4 regions of the Bacillus sp. 05T21 genome follow, and region 2 is predicted to be linked to each of the others. Evidence: riboswitches for the same ligand, from Rfam matches in the RefSeq annotation. Region 2 holds a riboswitch; each other region holds the start of a gene.

Region 1 (4,217 bases), on a different contig from region 2:
ATGTAGTTATAAAAAGAGCCAGCATACACCAGCCCTTTTTCCGCAATTATTCTTTTACAGGAACAACTGCCCCTTTATATTCTTTAGTAATAAAGTCTTCAATTTCTTTAGAATGCAGTACTTCTATAAGAGCTTTAATCTCTTTTTTATCTTTATCGCCTTTACGAACAGCTACTACGTTTGCGTATGGAGAATCATCGCCTTCAATTGCAATCGCGTCTTTTTCTGGGTTTAATTTCGCATCAATTGCATAGTTAGAATTAATTAGAACAGCGTCGCCTTCTTTATTGTTATACACTTGTGGCAATAGACCCGGCTCGATATCTGTTTTGAATTTTAAGTTTTTCGGATTATCCGCAATATCTTTTGGAGTTGCTTTAACTGGCTCTACTCCGTCTTTAATTTTTAAAATGCCTTCTTTTTGTAAAATTGCTAAACCACGACCATGATCAGTAACAGAATTACTCATAATAATTGTCGCCCCGTTTGGAAGTTCTTTTAAGCTCTTATATTTTTGAGAATACACACCAATCGGTTCTAAATGAACTTTTCCTGCTATTTCAAAGTCATATTTTTTATCTTTAATTTCCTTTTCTAAATACGGAATGTGCTGGAAGTAGTTCGCATCTAATTCTTTATCTGCTAACGATTTATTCGGTAACACGTAGTCTTGGAATTTTTTAATTTCTAACTCAATTCCTTTTTTCTCAAGTAACGGTTTTGCCTTTTCTAAAATTTCAGCGTGCGGTACGTTAGAAGCACCAACAACAAGTTTTTTTTCATCTTTATCTTTCCCGCCACAAGCAGCTAACCCAAAAATTGAAGTTGAAATAAGTGCTGTAAGTAATAATTTTTTCATTTGAAATATCCCCCTGTTTTCATTATCTTTTATCTATTCGAGTCGTTAAACTATCACCAATCCACTGAATTAAAAATACAACGAGTAATACACAAATTGTCGCAACGATTGTTACATCGTTATTTCCACGCTGGAATCCCTCTAAGTAAGCAAGTGTTCCAAGACCACCAGCACCAACAACACCTGCCATTGCTGTATAGCCCACTAAAGCAATAGTCGTAACCGTAATACCAGATACTAACGCTGGTAACGATTCTGGAATTAACACCTTCAAAATAATTGTGCTTGTTTTTGCTCCCATCGCTTTTGAAGCTTCAATTACACCTTTATCAATTTCACGAAGTGCGATTTCAACCATTCTCGCGTAAAATGGTGCCGCTCCAATAATTAAAGCTGGTAGCGCTGCACTCGCTCCGAGAATTGTTCCAAGAAGAATCTTTGTGAATGGGATTAATAAAATAATTAAAATGATGAACGGTATAGAACGGAAAATGTTTACGAACGCTCCAATCACCGTATTAATCGCTTTATTTTCCCATAAATTATCTTTCGCTGTCATAAAGAGTAATAATCCTAAAATAAGTCCTAAAACAAATGTGGCAAGCGCTGCGATTGCCGTCATATATAACGTTTCACCAGTTGCTTCTAACATTTGATTCCAATCAATATTTGCGATTAACTTATCCATGTGCAATCACCTCCAGCTCTACTTGATCTTGATGAATCCCTTCTATTGCTTGCTGGATCGCTGTTTCTTCACCATTTAAATGAACGACTAAACTTCCGTAAGAGCCGTTATTCGTTTGCGCGATATTTCCTTGCAAAATGCTAACTTCTATATCACCGCGCTGCATTAACCTTTGAAGTACCGGTCTTTCTACCGCTTCACCGACAAACTGCAAACGAATTACTTTTCCATCTGGATACTTTTCTATTAAACTTTCAATCGTTTCATTCGTATCTTCAGAATCAGTTAACTGCTGTACAAATCGTTTTGTAATGTCTTGCTGTGGATTACGGAATACGTCAAGTACTGGACCCGTTTCTACGATCTTCCCTTTCTCCATTACAGCAACTCGATTACAAATTTTGCGAATAACGTGCATCTCATGCGTAATCAATACAATTGTTAAGCCGAGACGCTTATTAATATCTAACAATAAATCTAAAATTTGATCCGTCGTTTCCGGATCAAGAGCTGACGTTGCTTCATCACATAAAAGTACTTGTGGATTATTTGCTAACGCTCTTGCAATCCCGACGCGCTGCTTTTGTCCACCACTTAGCTGAGATGGGTACGCGTCTCCTCTTCCTTCTAATCCAACAAGATGAATTAACTCATCGACACGTTTTCTTCTCTCCGCCTTATCGACACCTGCAATTTCAAGTGGGAATGCGATATTTTCACGCACAGTTCGTGACCAAAGTAAGTTGAAATGCTGAAAAATCATTCCGATTTCTTGTCTTGCCTTACGAAGTTCATTTCCAGTAATCGCTGAAATCACACGATTCGCAATTGTAATTTGGCCAGAAGTTGGTTTCTCTAACTGATTAAACAATCTAATTAACGAACTTTTCCCAGCGCCACTATATCCAATAACACCAAATATTTCACCCTTATCTACTTTTAAGTTGGCGTTATCTACAGCAGTGACATCACCGCTTTTTGCCTTATATATTTTCTTTACATTTTCTAATAAAATCATGATGTTCACCCCTTTTTTGATTAAAAAGCGTAAGCGGCTCGTTTAGAACAAGAGGACGTTGGAATCCCAGACGTAGAGGCGCTTTTTGCCTCATAGGAAGGGATGAAACGACCGACTGTTCTAGCCGCTGGAGCTGGATTTCATAAAACTTTGGATAGACTCCGCAATTTTTTTATTTTTGATGCGTGTAGTCCATCGTTATAGCTCCTCTTATTATTTGAATGTCCTCCGCATTCAAACGACAAAAAACCTTTCCGCTTCTAGAGAAGCAGAAAGGTTTATATGCGTATATAACAACATTATCCCTCTCTCTCATCTCTCAAAGCATTTGCTTTGCAGGAATTGGCACCATTTCAACATAAGTTGACGGTTGCCGGGCTTCACAGGGCACAGTCCCTCCACCTCTCTTAATAAGAGAAATCAGATTAAATTTTCGTCTGATTTAAAATTTATGAAATTGTCTATATTTTATGAATTGAATTGTATCAATATCCACACGCTCTGTCAACAGAAATTTTCGTAAAAAAAGAAACTTCAGAATTTTAAGCTCCGACTGACATCGGTTTACATATATGAAACATCGATTCAACTAATAACATCGTTCGATACGTTCCAGAATATTGTACCCGTCCATCACTCATTAACTTTTGCAACCTCATATTTCCAGTCACTAATTTTTGTACATCCTCTTCCTCTAAACAAACGATTTGTTCCGTTCCTCTCGCCTCTTTCAAAAGTTCTATATAATCTCTTGAAATTTGTAACGAACAGCATTCATCTCCAAAACGAAAATTAACAGTTCTTTCTCCTTGCCTTAAAAGCGGTTCTAAATGATATTGACCATTAGCGTAATTTACAAATGATTGAAGCAAAGAATATAATTTCATCCTAAACCACATCCCTCATATCACTTTCTATTACATACCATTCCCTCTTATTAAAGGGCAATCCTGTTATTTTCGCTCGACAAATACTGTATCTATCACGCATGTCGACATATTTCCCAAGAAATATGTCGAGGCGGCAAAAACTTTGCCGCCTACTTTAATTCCGTATATAAATATTCAACCGAATGAAATGCATATATTTTCTTCATCAGTGTCCCATTTTCAAAAATAAGTAAACACGGTACACTTTCTATCCCATACTCTTTCGCTAAATGCGGGGCATAATTTAAATCTAACATTCCAATTTTCAAATCTTCAATCGTCATCTCAACGACCGTTAACATCTTCTTTGCCAATTGGCATGTTCCACACATTGGTGTATACACATATAACACTGTTTTTTCTTCATTTCCTATTAGGGCTGTAGCTTCGGCACCTGTCCAATCAATCACTTCTATCATTCCTTACCGTAAATATTCTGTATAAACGTCAATGTCTGCTCCCCATAATACATTTGCTAAATGTGAAGAAGGCGCAGTCGCCACCTCGCGATACGAGCGATCAATATAAATATGCTCTGCTTGCGGAAATTCTTTTCGGAATTGTTTCCTTAACTTTTCTCCTGCATCATCAGCATCCACTAGCACATATACGTCCTTATCAAAAAATTGATCAATGAGCTCATCCATTTTCGACAAACCAATTGTACCATTTGTACAAACAATTTCCACTGGTTCACGAATAATAGATTCAATCTTTCTTCTA
Region 2 (4,217 bases):
CTACTACACAGGATTGCGAACTTAATAGCGCTTCGCGTGCTGCGTCTTGAACTGCACCGAAAATACTAACATACATATGATCTTGCAATAAGTTAATTGTTTCGATGACACTTTCATTCCCTACTGCAAAAGCAATACGCCATCCAGCCATATTGAAAGTTTTTGATAATGTATAAATTTCAATTCCTGCATCTTTGGCGCCATCTGCTTGCAAGAAACTAACAGGCTTTTGACCATCAAATCCGATAGCACCGTAAGCAAAATCATGAACAACTAATATATTATGTTTATTAGCAAAATGAATTGTTGCATCAAAGAAATCTTTTGATGCTGTAGCACCGGTAGGATTATTAGGATAGTTTAAAAACATTAACTTTGCTTTCTTGGCAATAGAGTCATCAATTTTTGTATAATCTGGTAAAAAATTATTTTCTGCAATAAGCGGCATTGTTTCAAAGTGCGCTTTTGCTAAAGCAACTCCGGATAAATAATCTGGATAACCTGGATCTGGAACGAGAATGGTATCGCCAGGGTTTGTAAAACAAAGTGGTAATTCTACTAATCCAGCTTTTCCGCCAAACAAAATAGCAACTTCAGTTTTTGGATTTAATTCTACGCCGTATTCACTTTTATAGAATGTTGCCACGGCTTCTTTTAAGCTTTCATGTCCGCGAAATGGCGGATATTTATGATGAATGGTCTTTTCGGCAGCATCTTGTAAAGCTTTTACGATATGCTGCGGTGTTGGTTGATCTGGATTACCTTGTCCTAGATTAATAACATCGTGACCAGCTGCAACGACTTTGTTAACTTTTGCAACAAGTGAAGCGAAAAATTGTGTTGGCAATGATGTTACTATCTCAGAAGGTTGAAATAATTTCATACTTTCCACCTCTTTTGAAAGTTGTTACAATTCTAGTGACAAATGATATAATCTTTCCAGTATTTTGTAAAGAAAAAATTAAGAATGGGGATGACAAAATGAAAGTCGCATGTATTCAAATGGATATTGCTTTTGGAGATGTAGAAAAAAATATTGAGAGCGCTAAAAATAAAATAAGCGAAGCGATGAAGGAGAAACCAGACGTTGTCGTCTTACCAGAACTATGGACAACGGGATATGATTTAACAAGGCTTTCTGAGATTGCAGATAGGGATGGATTGAAAACGCAAGAAATGTTGAAAGAATGGTCGAAACAATATGGTGTACATATTGTTGGTGGTTCCGTAGCAAAGCAAACAGAGCAAGGTGTTACAAATACGATGTATGTTGTAAGCCGCGAAGGGCAGCAAGTAAATGAATATAGTAAAGTGCATTTATTTCAGCTTATGGATGAACATAAATATTTAGTTGCTGGTAATGAGACAGGTGAATTTACGCTAGATGATGTAAAGTGCGCTGGAACAATTTGTTATGATATTCGTTTTCCGGAGTGGATGCGTGTTCATACAGTTAAAGGTGCAAAAGTTTTATTCGTTGTAGCAGAATGGCCATTAGTTCGTTTGGCACATTGGCGCTTGCTATTACAAGCAAGAGCAGTTGAAAATCAGTGTTACGTTGTAGCATGTAATAGGGCTGGAAAGGATCCGAATAATGAGTTTGCAGGTCATTCTTTAATTGTCGATCCGTGGGGTGAGGTTGTGGTAGAGGCAAATGAAGAGGAATCTATTTTATTTGGAGAGCTTACATTCGAGAAGATTAAAGAGGTACGTAAAGGAATCCCAGTTTTTGCAGATCGCCGTCCAGAATTATATAAATAAAATGTTGACAAGTGATTTTTATTCTTGGTATAGTCTTCATCATAAAGTTAAAAATTCAAAAAAATATGCAACTCTTATCAAGAGCAGGTGGAGGGATTTGGCCCGATGAAGCCCAGCAACCGACCGTAATACCATTGTGAAATGGGGCGTTTATGACGCCAAAAGGCACGGTGCTAATTCCAGCAGAAAGTAAACTTTCTGGCAGATAAGAGGGGAGAAGATAAACTTCAAACCTCTTTCTTTGTGGAAAGGGGTTTTTCTATTTTAGAAAAACCTCTGAATGAAAAGGAGGAGAAGACGATGGGATATTATTCATTAACTGAAACAACAGCTATACAATATGCGAAAGAACACGGTTATTTTGAAAAGAAAGCAAATGTAGTTTGTCATGAAATTGGAGATGGAAATTTAAATTACGTGTTCAAATTAGATGATGGAGAGAAGTCTATTATAATAAAACAAGCACTGCCATATGCGAAAGTAGTTGGTGAGAGCTGGCCACTGTCTATAAAAAGAGCGACGATTGAAAGTAAAGCATTACAAATTTTTGCGAAGTATGTGCCAGATTATGTTCCGGTAGTGTACAGTCATGATGAAGAGTTAGCAGTTACAGTAATAGAAGACTTATCAAGACTAACAATTACAAGAAAAGGATTAATAGATGGAGAAGGATATCCACTTTTATCCCAGCATATCGGTCGTTTTCTAGCACATGTTTTGTTTTATACTTCAGATTTCGGTTTACAGTCAGAAGAGAAAAGGGTACTAGAAGGTACATTTGTAAATCCAGACCTTAGTAAAATTACAGAAGATTTAGTTTTTACGGATCCGTTTGGACATTACGATACGAATGATTATGAGTCAGATTTACAGTCAGTGATTGATGAACTTTGGAGTGACAAAACTTTAAAGCTAAAAGTAGCACAATATAAATATAAGTTTTTAACGAGAAAAGAAGCGCTTATTCATGGTGATTTACATACTGGTAGTATTTTTTCATCACCCTCTGAAACGAAAGTGATTGATCCAGAATTTGCAACGTACGGTCCATTTGGATTTGATATCGGTCAATTTATTGCAAATCTATTATTAAATGCTTTATCTAGAGAAGAAGAAAAGAGAAGTGTACTATTTTTCCATATAGAAAAGACATGGAGTTATTTTGTAGAAAACTTTACGAAGTTATGGATTGGAGAAGGTGTAGAAGCATATACGAAAGAAAAACAATGGTTACCAATTATTTTGCAAAATATCTTTACTGATGCCGTCGGGTTTGCCGGATGTGAACTGATTCGTAGAACAATTGGCTTAGCTCATGCAGCGGATTTAGATGGGATAGCAAATAAAGAAAAAAGAATTCAAGCTAAAAAACAAGCGTTATCCTTAGGTAGAGAACTAATAAAATATGAAGCTAAGTGTGCTGATATTCAACTGTTTCGAACATTATTTCAACAGACAGTTGGAGGCGTAAAAGCATGAGTACAATTATTACTATTCCGAGATCTGTAAGTTGGAAAGGCGATACAATTGCAGTATTAAATCAAACAAAGTTGCCGCATGTCACTGAATACAAAACATTAACGAATGTTGAAGATGTATGGAAAAGTATCATTATGTTAGAAGTACGAGGAGCGCCTGCAATTGGAATTGTAGCTGCGTTTGGTTTGGCGCTTGCGGCAAAGAAATACGATGCTATAAATATCTATGAGTTTCAAAAGAAGTTTAATAGAGATTGTAACTATTTAGGAACATCACGCCCGACAGCAGTCAATTTATTTTGGGCAATCGATCGTATGAGAGAATCTATTCAAGAGATTACTACAATAAAAGAAGCTCAAAAAATATTAGAAGAAGAAGCGCTTCATATTCAGCAAGAGGATGAAATGGTGTGCCGAAGTATTGGAGAACATGCTTTAACATGTTTTAGAGACGGTGATAAAATTTTAACAATTTGTAACGCTGGAAGTATTGCAACTGCTAGATATGGAACAGCATTAGCCCCATTTTATATTGGGAAAGAGAAGGGTGTGCGTTTACATGCGTATGCGTGTGAAACGAGGCCGGTTTTACAAGGTGGTCGTTTAACGACATGGGAATTGAAACAAGCAGACATTGATGTAACGCTTATTACGGATAATACTGCAGCACATGCAATTCGAACGAAAGAAATTAATGCGATTATCGTAGGGGCAGATCGAATCGTTGAAAACGGTGATACTGCTAATAAAATAGGAACATTAAATTTAGCTATATTAGCAAAGTATTTCGGTATCCCATTTTACGTTGCAGCACCGTTATCTACATTTGATACTACGAAACAAACAGGTGCTGAAATTGTCATTGAAGAAAGAGATGAAACAGAAGTTACGAAAATTTTTGGGAAACAAGTGGCGCCACTTGGAACGCCTGTATTTAACCCTGCATTTGATGTAACACCGCATGAATTAATTACGGGG
Region 3 (4,217 bases), on a different contig from region 2:
AGATTATATGTTGAACGAGCTAACAGCGGAGGGGTTCCTACTGCTAGTCCGTTAAACTCAATATTATTTTGCGATTTTTGCAAGCTCATCAAGTGAAAGATCTACTGAAATTGAACCATCATTCGTTTCTTTCTTAATTGCATCTGTTACTTCTTTTGAATGATACAATTCAATTACTTTTTTCAGCGTTGGATCATCTTTGTCTTTCGTACGAGCTGCGAAAATATTAATATAGGCCTTTGCATTTTCATTCTTTGGATCTTCTAAGAAAATAGGATCCTTCGCTGGATCTAATCCAGCTTGACCAGCAACACCGTTATTAATAACTGAAGCTGCTACATCTTTTAATACACGAGGTGTTTGCTGTGCGATAACCGGTGTGATTTTTAACTTCTTCGGATTTTCAGCGATACCGCTTGGATCCCCAAATAGACCAAAATCTTTCTTAAGCTTTAATAATCCAGCTGCATCAAGAAGTTTTAATGCACGTGCTTGGTTCGTTGGATCATTCGGAATAGCAATTTCCGAACCATCTGGGATTTCATTTGCTTTCTTATATTTTTCAGAGTATAAGCCCATCGGTGCAATTTGCGTTGTACCAACAGCTGTAATATCTAACTTATGCTCCTTTTTAAATTGCTCTAAGAAAGCGATGTGCTGGAATGAGTTTAGTTCAATATCTCCATCAGCTAACGCTTTGTTGGGTGTTGTGTAATCAGAGAACTCAACCAGTTTAATTTTAATCCCTTCTTTTTCAGCTTTTTTCTTTAAAATTTCCCAAACGTCTCCATCTGTTCCAGTTACACCGACGCGAACTACTTTCTCTTTCGCTCCTGCACCTGTGTCTCCACCTGAGCAGCCGCTTAACGCTGTAATTCCTACGATCGCTGATAATGCAAATGCTAAAATTTTCTTCATTTTCTTTTCCCCTCTTCCTTTTTATGATCTGCGTAAAAAAACTTTCGCAAAGTAGTTCCCTAAATTTTGAGCTACCTGTACAAGAATAATAAGTAAAACGACCGTTACAAACATAACTGACGTATCAAAGCGTTGATAACCATATGTCATTGCTAAGTCACCAAGACCGCCACCACCGACAAGCCCAGCAACTGCAGAAAATTCAATTAAACCAACCGTCATAAACGTGACACCTAAGATCAATGGTGCTAAAGCTTCTGGTACGAGGATTTCAAAAACAATTCTAAGTGGTGAAGCGCCCATTGCTTGTGCTGCTTCAATTACCCCTTTCGGAACGGAAACAAGATTTGTTTCAACCATTCTAGCAATACCAATTGATGCAACTAACGTCATTGGGAAGATTGCTGCAGCCGTTCCAATCGTCGTTCCAATAACACTTCTTGTTAGTGGGCTTAAAGCTACTAAAAAGATAATGAATGGAACCGGACGAATTGTATTAATTATGATATTAAGAATAGAAAAGACCCATTTATTTTCTAAAAAATTTCCTTTTCTCGTTACATACAATAGTAAACCTAGAGGTATACCAAGAATTGTAGCGAATATAAGGGTTACAATTACCATTAAAAGGGTATCCCCCGTCGCATCTAATATGCGAGGCCAAAATATACTCCAATCAACTCGCATGAGCTTCTACCTCCTTCAGCTGCACTTGCAGTCTTAGATGTTGTAATGCTTTTTGAATTTCTTTCTGTTCACCTTGTAGCTCTACAAGAAGATTTCCAAATAGCACATTTTGGAGTTCAATAATATTTCCATAAAGAACATTTACATCGACGTTATAGTTTTTCGCAATATATGATAGTACAGGCTGCCCTGTCTCTTCCCCAGTAAAAGTCAGGCGATAAATCTGACCTCCGTTTTGAATTTTCGCTAGAACACTTTCTGGTAAGTGATCATTAATAACAGAGCGTACAAAATTTTGAGTGGTCTTTGTTTTTGGTTGTGTGAAAACGTCAAACAGTTTTCCTTCTTCAATTACTTTTCCTTTTTCCATAACGGCTACACGGTGACAAATCTCTTTCACAACGTGCATTTCATGTGTAATAAGTAGAATCGTTAAATTGTACTCTCTATTTACCTTCTTTAATAAATTTAAGATTTCTGTCGTTGTTTCCGGATCTAAAGCTGATGTTGCCTCATCACATATGAGAATATCCGGTGATGTCGCAAGTGCTCTTGCAATCCCAACACGCTGCTTTTGCCCACCTGATAACTGTTCTGGATAATAGTTCGCTTTATCTTCTAAACCAACAAATTTTAGTAGTTCATTCACTCTTTCTTTTATCTCATTCTTCGGCAATTTCGCTAACCTTAATGGATAAGCAATGTTCCCAAACACCGTTCTTGAATTAAATAGATTAAAACTTTGGAAAATCATCCCAATTCTTTGTCTTAGTTTCCGTAATTCTTTCGCCGATAATGATGTAATATCTTTATCATCTATTGAAATTGTTCCTGCAGTTGGTCTTTCTAACATATTTACTAAACGTAATAACGTACTCTTTCCAGCACCACTAAATCCGATAATGCCAAAAATTTCGCCCTTTTCAACTGACAGCGTTACATCCTCAACCGCATGAACAGATTGCCCACCTGATTCATATACTTTACTTACATTGTTAAAAGAAATCATTTTCTTCCCTCCTATATGCTGTAAAAACTTGAAGTAGAGCTTTCGAGGTAAAATAAAAAGTGCTCTCCTTCTTATCAGTAATAAAAGATAAGAAGGAGAGCACTTTTATATGTACTCATTCACATCTTCTCATCTTCCAAGCCTTTATAGGCTTGCTGGAGTTAGCACGGTATTAAAAAATCCGTTGCTGAGGTATCGTAGGGCCAGTCCCTCCACCTCTCTGGATAAGAGTGTATCGATTTAATTGTCGTTTAATTAAGTCTTATTATAGAACTCAGAATAATGAGAGTCAATACAATTTTTAGAAAAAACATTAATTATTTCTCTATTTAAATTTTTAAATAAGAAGTAACAATACAATAGTGATTTTTAAAGTTATGTAAAATCCTTCTCACTCATACTTTTAAAAAGGAGAATCTTCTCTACTCATTGAATAACATTATTTGAATATGAAATCGGAGGAAGATAGATATATGAAAACAGCTCTTTTGCTCGTCGACATTCAAAATGATTATTTTCCAAGCGGAATGATGGAATTACGTAATCCAGTAGAAGCAAGTGAATATGCTAGTCAGCTACTACAACATTTTAGAATAAGAAACGAACCTATTTTTCATATCCAACATGTAGCTATAAAAGATAGCGCTACCTTTTTCCTACCCAATACAGAAGGTGTCCATATTCACGAAAATGTCCGTCCACTTAGAGAGGAAACCGTTATCCTTAAACATTATCCAAATAGCTTCCGAGAAACTGATCTTCTAGAACAATTACAACGTTCAGGAATTGAGCACGTCGTAATATGCGGGATGATGACCCATATGTGTATTGATGCTACAGTAAGAGCTGCTTTTGATTTTGGCCTTCACTGTACCGTAATACACGATGCTTGTGCTACAAAAGATCTTTCATTTAAGAATGCTACTATACCAGCTGTTTATATTCATAATACAATTTTGGCGAGTTTAAATGGAGTATACGCAAATATAATGAGTACAGAAGAGTTTTTAGCGACCTAAAAAAAAACACTCCTTTCAGTTAGCAAAGCCGAAAGGAGTGTTCTCTTGTCTAACCATAGATTTTCTTTCAAATTGTATTATACAGGAAATCCTCAAAATGAATACTAAAAAATATGACTAATAAGTCAATTTTTCTCGTTGTTTTGTTTCTATTTACATGTTTATCCCGATATTAATAGGGTTTAGCTAGTTCTAACCACCAAATAGTAATATATGGTAATACCTTTCGATTCAAATTAACTAACTCCTATTATAGAGAGTTTCTCAAAAAGAAGAGATCTTCACAGACTGTGAAGATCTCTTCTACTATTTCTTATAAAGTTTCAGAAGTAGTTTTTGCTTGCATGTGAAGTGCTAAGTAGTCAGGACCACCAGCTTTAGAGTCTGTACCAGACATGTTAAAGCCACCGAATGGTTGGTAACCTACGATTGCACCAGTACATCCACGGTTGAAGTATAAGTTACCAACGTGGAAGTCTTCACGTGCTTTTTCAATATGGTCACGGTTGTTAGTAACAACTGCTCCTGTTAAACCGTATTCTGTATTGTTTGCAATTGCAAGTGCATGATCAAAGTCTTTTGCT
Region 4 (4,217 bases), 200 kb from region 2:
TGGCACTATGAAGAACGACATCTGCGCCAAGATCAAGCGGTTTTTGAAATAGTGGTGTCAAAAATGTATTATCAACAAAAGTAAGAGCACCAATAGATTTTGCAAGATTAGAAACAGCACGAATATCTGTCACTTTTAAAAGTGGGTTAGAAGGTGTTTCTACATAAAAGAGCTTCGTATTTGGTTTAATGTTTTCTTTTACTTCTTCCACATTGGTCATATCCACAAATGTATGTGAAACACCATAACGGGAGAGAACTTCAGTAACAATTCGATAAGTGCCTCCATATACATCTTCTGAAATAAGAACATGGTCACCTTGTGAAAGAAGGAGAAATGCAGTAGAAATGGCTGCAATGCCTGATGCAAAGGCAAATCCTTTTGTCCCGCCTTCTAATAAAGCAATGATATCTTCAAGAGCTTCACGTGTTGGATTTCCAGATCTACTATAGTCATACTTTCCGAAAGCATCTACATCAAACTGATGGAATGTTGATGTGTTATAGATGGGAACGTTAACAGCTCCTGTGTGTGTGTCATGCTTGTATTGATTATGCAGTAAAAGCGTATCTATGGAATAACTCATATTCTTACACCTTCTTTTACAAGTTTAATTGCTTGCTTTAAGTCTTGAATTAAGTCGTTGCTATTTTCGATGCCGACTGAAAAACGGAGAAGACGATTACACACACCACGTGCTGTTCGAACATCTTCTGGAATGTCGGCATGAGTTTGCGTTGCTGGATAAGTCATTAAACTTTCGACGCCGCCAAGACTTTCAGCAAATGTAATTAAGGATAAAGATTGTAAGAAAGGATTAATCCAAGTTTCATCTTGAAGGCGAAATGAAATCATACCACCTCTTCCTGGATAAAATACATCTGTCACACCATCTTCATCATTTAAATAAGCAACAATTGCATGAGCGTTTTCTTCATGCTGTTTCATGCGAAGTGCTAAAGTCTTCATCCCTCGAATTAATAGCCATGAATCAAACGGGCTTAAGACAGCACCAGAGGCATTATGATAATGAGCAAGCTCCTCGCAAAGAGATTTCCCTTTCGCAACGACAAGTCCGCTTAGTACATCGTTATGACCGCCTAAATATTTAGTTGCGCTATGAAGGACGATGTTTGCACCTTCTGTTAATGGTTGCTGTATATAAGGTGTATAGAACGTGTTATCTACAATAAGAAGTAGTCCGTGCCTTTTCGCTACACTTGCTACACTTACGATATCAGTTACTTGCATTAATGGATTAGTCGGTGTTTCTATGAAAATAGCCTTCGTTTGAGATGTGATTGCTTGCTCAATTTGTTTAATAGATTGTGTATCTACGTATCTACATCGAATATTCCACTTGTCTTCATGTTCGGAAAATAGACGATATGTTCCCCCGTATAAGTCTTCAGATACGATAAGCTCATCTCCGGAACGGAATAGTGAAAGGACAAGGAGAACAGCCGCCATTCCTGAACTACAGGCATAACCTTGCTCACCGCTTTCTAAGTCTGCAATTGCCTGTTCTAAAAGACCGCGAGTCGGATTTCCAGTTCTTGAATAGTCAAAACCAGTAGATTTACCAATTCCTTCGTGACGATAAGCAGTTGAGAAATAAACAGGTGGATTAACAGTTCCTGTTGTAGCTTCGCTACGGTTCCCGATTTGTGCTAGTTTTGTTTCGATTGTTGACATGTGAAAATTCCCCCTTTTTAAAGTGAACGACTAAGTGAAAATAAAAAAAGCCTTCTAAGAAGAAGGCTTTCGGATTGAATAGAGTCTTCTTCTCATCTGTCAAATCTTTCACAATTTGCTGGAATTAGCACCTTATTAACGAATGAATGTTAATGGTTGCTGAGGCGTCAAAGGGCCAGTCCCTCTACCTCTCTAGATAAGAATGTTCGTATGAAATTTTATTATGGTTTTAACTTTACAACAAAAGATAATTGAATTGCAACTTTATTTTAAATAATTTTTATTTTTCCGCAAGTGTCATTGACTTTTATTTTAGTGCGTGCTAAATTTATAAAAAATTAACAAACATTGTTAAAAGGGGAACGTATTTCCTTTTAGCTACATAAATAAAATAATAAAGACAAACTCTTATTGAGAGCGGTGGAGGGAAAGGCCCTGTGAAACCCGGCAACCTTCAAACTAAATGTTTGAAACGGTGCTAAAACCTGCAAAACGTGTGTTTTGCATGATAAGAGGAGGAACAATTATGTCCCCCTCTTCAAAGTGAAGAGGGGTTTTTTTATATTGATAGAAATGAGGGAGATTCGTGAAATTACTAGATTTATTATCAAAAGGAATTGTAATAGGTGATGGTGCAGTTGGAACTTTATTACATTCTCATGGTTTACAAAGTAGTTTTGAAGAATTGAATTTGTCTGATCCGGACTTAATTATATCGATCCATAAACAATATGTAGCTGCTGGAGCGGATGTTATTCAAACGAATACGTATGGTGCGAATGAAGCGAAACTCCGCATGTATGGTCTAGAAAATCAAGTTGTCCAAATTAATAAAGCGGCAGTGAATATTGCGAAAGCATCAGTAACAGAGCGGAATGCAATTTTAGGGACAATTGGAGGTATGAAACATATTGGTGCTGTTACAACGACTGATATAGAGCGAGAATTTATGTTACTTGAGCAGGCAGGTGCTTTACTAGAAGAACAGGTTGATGGATTACTATTAGAAACTTTTTATGATGAATTTGAATTATTGCATGCGGTTAAAGTATTGCGTAAACAAACGAATATTCCGATTGTTGCTCAGTTAGCGTTACATGAGGCAGGTACGACTCAAAATGGGAATGATGTCAATGAAATATTAAAACAGCTTTTAGATTACGGTGCCAATGTTGTTGGGTTGAACTGTCAACTAGGCCCGCTTCACATGACGGAAGCTTTCAAAATGATATCGATTCCTCAAAATGGCTATTTATCAGCATATCCGAATGCAGGTCTCCCGAATTATGTGGAAGGGCGTTACGTATATGAGGGAAGTCCAGCGTATTTTGAAGAAATGACACCAAACTTTATTGAACAAGGTATTCGTTTATTAGGTGGTTGTTGTGGTACTACCCCGGAACATATTGAAGGAATGAAACGTGCTATTGCAAATGTTGCACCTGTAATAGCAAAGGAGACGATTCAAAGGCCTAAAGTGGTCCATACACATGAGAAGCGTTCGAGAGCTCATGTTACTCTAGCAGAAAAGGCAAAGAAACAAACGACAGTTGTAGTGGAATTAGATCCACCGAAAACGTTAGACACGCAGCGTTTTTTTGAAGGGGCAAGAGCACTGAAAAGGGCTGGAGCGGATGCTATTACTCTAGCAGATAATTCATTAGCATCTCCTCGTGTTTCGAATATGGCTATGGGTGCATTATTAACGAAGCATGATATTCCAGTATTGACGCATTTAACGTGTAGAGACCATAACGTCATTGGACTACAGTCTCACTTACTTGGATTATCAGCATTAGGTATGGAGGAAGTGCTAGCTTTAACTGGTGATCCAGCGCGTGTTGGTGATTTCCCAGGTGCAACTTCTGTATATGATTTGTCATCGATAGAGCTCATTAAAATGATTAAAGAGATGAACGACGGTCGCTCTATTTTAGGGAAATCAATTGGTCCGGCAACAAGATTTTCTGTTGGAGGTGCATTCAATCCTCATGTAAGGCATTTAAAAGCAGCGGTCAAGCGAATGGAACGAAAAATTGATGCTGGTGCTGAATATTTCTTAACGCAGCCGATATATGATGTTGCTTTAATAGAAGAAGTATATGAAGCGACAAAGCATTTGGAACAACCTATCTTTATTGGAATTATGCCGTTAGTAAGTAAGCGGAACGCAGATTTTCTTCATTTTGAAGTGCCGGGTATTACTCTCCCTGAAGAGATAAGACAAAGAATGGATGGACATGAAACGAAAGAGGCAGCCATAGAGGAAGGGATTCGTATTTCACAAGAGTTGATCGATGCGGCGATGAAATACTTTAACGGTATGTATCTTATTACACCGTTTTTAAAATATGAAATTACAGAACATCTCGTGAAATATGTGAGAGAAAAGCAAGAAGTGAAAGAAGGTATTAATTGATGAAACGAATAGAAGAGAGATTACAACATGAAATTTTAATATTAGATGGTGCAATGGGAACGATGATCCAGCAAGAAGACTTAACAGCGGAAGATTTTGGAGG

The links. A riboswitch is a leader RNA that binds a small molecule or an ion and turns the genes downstream of it on or off. The one in region 2 is predicted to bind S-adenosylmethionine.
Region 1: linked by a shared signal. The riboswitch ahead of AC1DKZ_RS17590 (methionine ABC transporter ATP-binding protein) and the one ahead of mtnK (S-methyl-5-thioribose kinase) in region 2 are both predicted to bind S-adenosylmethionine.
Region 3: linked by a shared signal. The riboswitch ahead of AC1DKZ_RS28835 (methionine ABC transporter ATP-binding protein) and the one ahead of mtnK (S-methyl-5-thioribose kinase) in region 2 are both predicted to bind S-adenosylmethionine.
Region 4: linked by a shared signal. The riboswitch ahead of AC1DKZ_RS03110 (bifunctional homocysteine S-methyltransferase/methylenetetrahydrofolate reductase) and the one ahead of mtnK (S-methyl-5-thioribose kinase) in region 2 are both predicted to bind S-adenosylmethionine.

Annotation. Positions count from the first base shown of each region.
Region 1 is NZ_JBFTMD010000009.1:91,970-96,186, reverse strand. Features, by position in the region: gene metQ (methionine ABC transporter substrate-binding lipoprotein MetQ) at 47-859, opposite strand; gene AC1DKZ_RS17595 (methionine ABC transporter permease) at 882-1,547, opposite strand; gene AC1DKZ_RS17590 (methionine ABC transporter ATP-binding protein) at 1,540-2,565, opposite strand; SAM riboswitch class I at 2,875-2,982, opposite strand; gene AC1DKZ_RS17585 (hypothetical protein) at 3,108-3,452, opposite strand; gene AC1DKZ_RS17580 (thioredoxin family protein) at 3,605-3,913, opposite strand; gene AC1DKZ_RS17575 (toprim domain-containing protein) at 3,917-4,217, opposite strand, start outside.
Region 2 is NZ_JBFTMD010000001.1:375,257-379,473, reverse strand. Features, by position in the region: gene AC1DKZ_RS01920 (aminotransferase class I/II-fold pyridoxal phosphate-dependent enzyme) at 1-883, opposite strand, end outside; gene AC1DKZ_RS01915 (carbon-nitrogen family hydrolase) at 898-1,761, shown strand; SAM riboswitch class I at 1,833-1,973, shown strand; gene mtnK (S-methyl-5-thioribose kinase) at 2,062-3,240, shown strand; gene mtnA (S-methyl-5-thioribose-1-phosphate isomerase) at 3,237-4,217, shown strand, end outside.
Region 3 is NZ_JBFTMD010000031.1:17,770-21,986, forward strand. Features, by position in the region: gene AC1DKZ_RS28825 (MetQ/NlpA family ABC transporter substrate-binding protein) at 64-918, opposite strand; gene AC1DKZ_RS28830 (methionine ABC transporter permease) at 940-1,605, opposite strand; gene AC1DKZ_RS28835 (methionine ABC transporter ATP-binding protein) at 1,595-2,614, opposite strand; SAM riboswitch class I at 2,741-2,845, opposite strand; gene AC1DKZ_RS28840 (cysteine hydrolase family protein) at 3,088-3,633, shown strand; gene pruA (L-glutamate gamma-semialdehyde dehydrogenase) at 3,947-4,217, opposite strand, start outside.
Region 4 is NZ_JBFTMD010000001.1:579,672-583,888, reverse strand. Features, by position in the region: gene metC (cystathionine beta-lyase) at 1-586, opposite strand, end outside; gene metI (cystathionine gamma-synthase/O-acetylhomoserine thiolyase) at 583-1,695, opposite strand; SAM riboswitch class I at 1,785-1,898, opposite strand; SAM riboswitch class I at 2,101-2,210, shown strand; gene AC1DKZ_RS03110 (bifunctional homocysteine S-methyltransferase/methylenetetrahydrofolate reductase) at 2,282-4,114, shown strand; gene metH (methionine synthase) at 4,114-4,217, shown strand, end outside.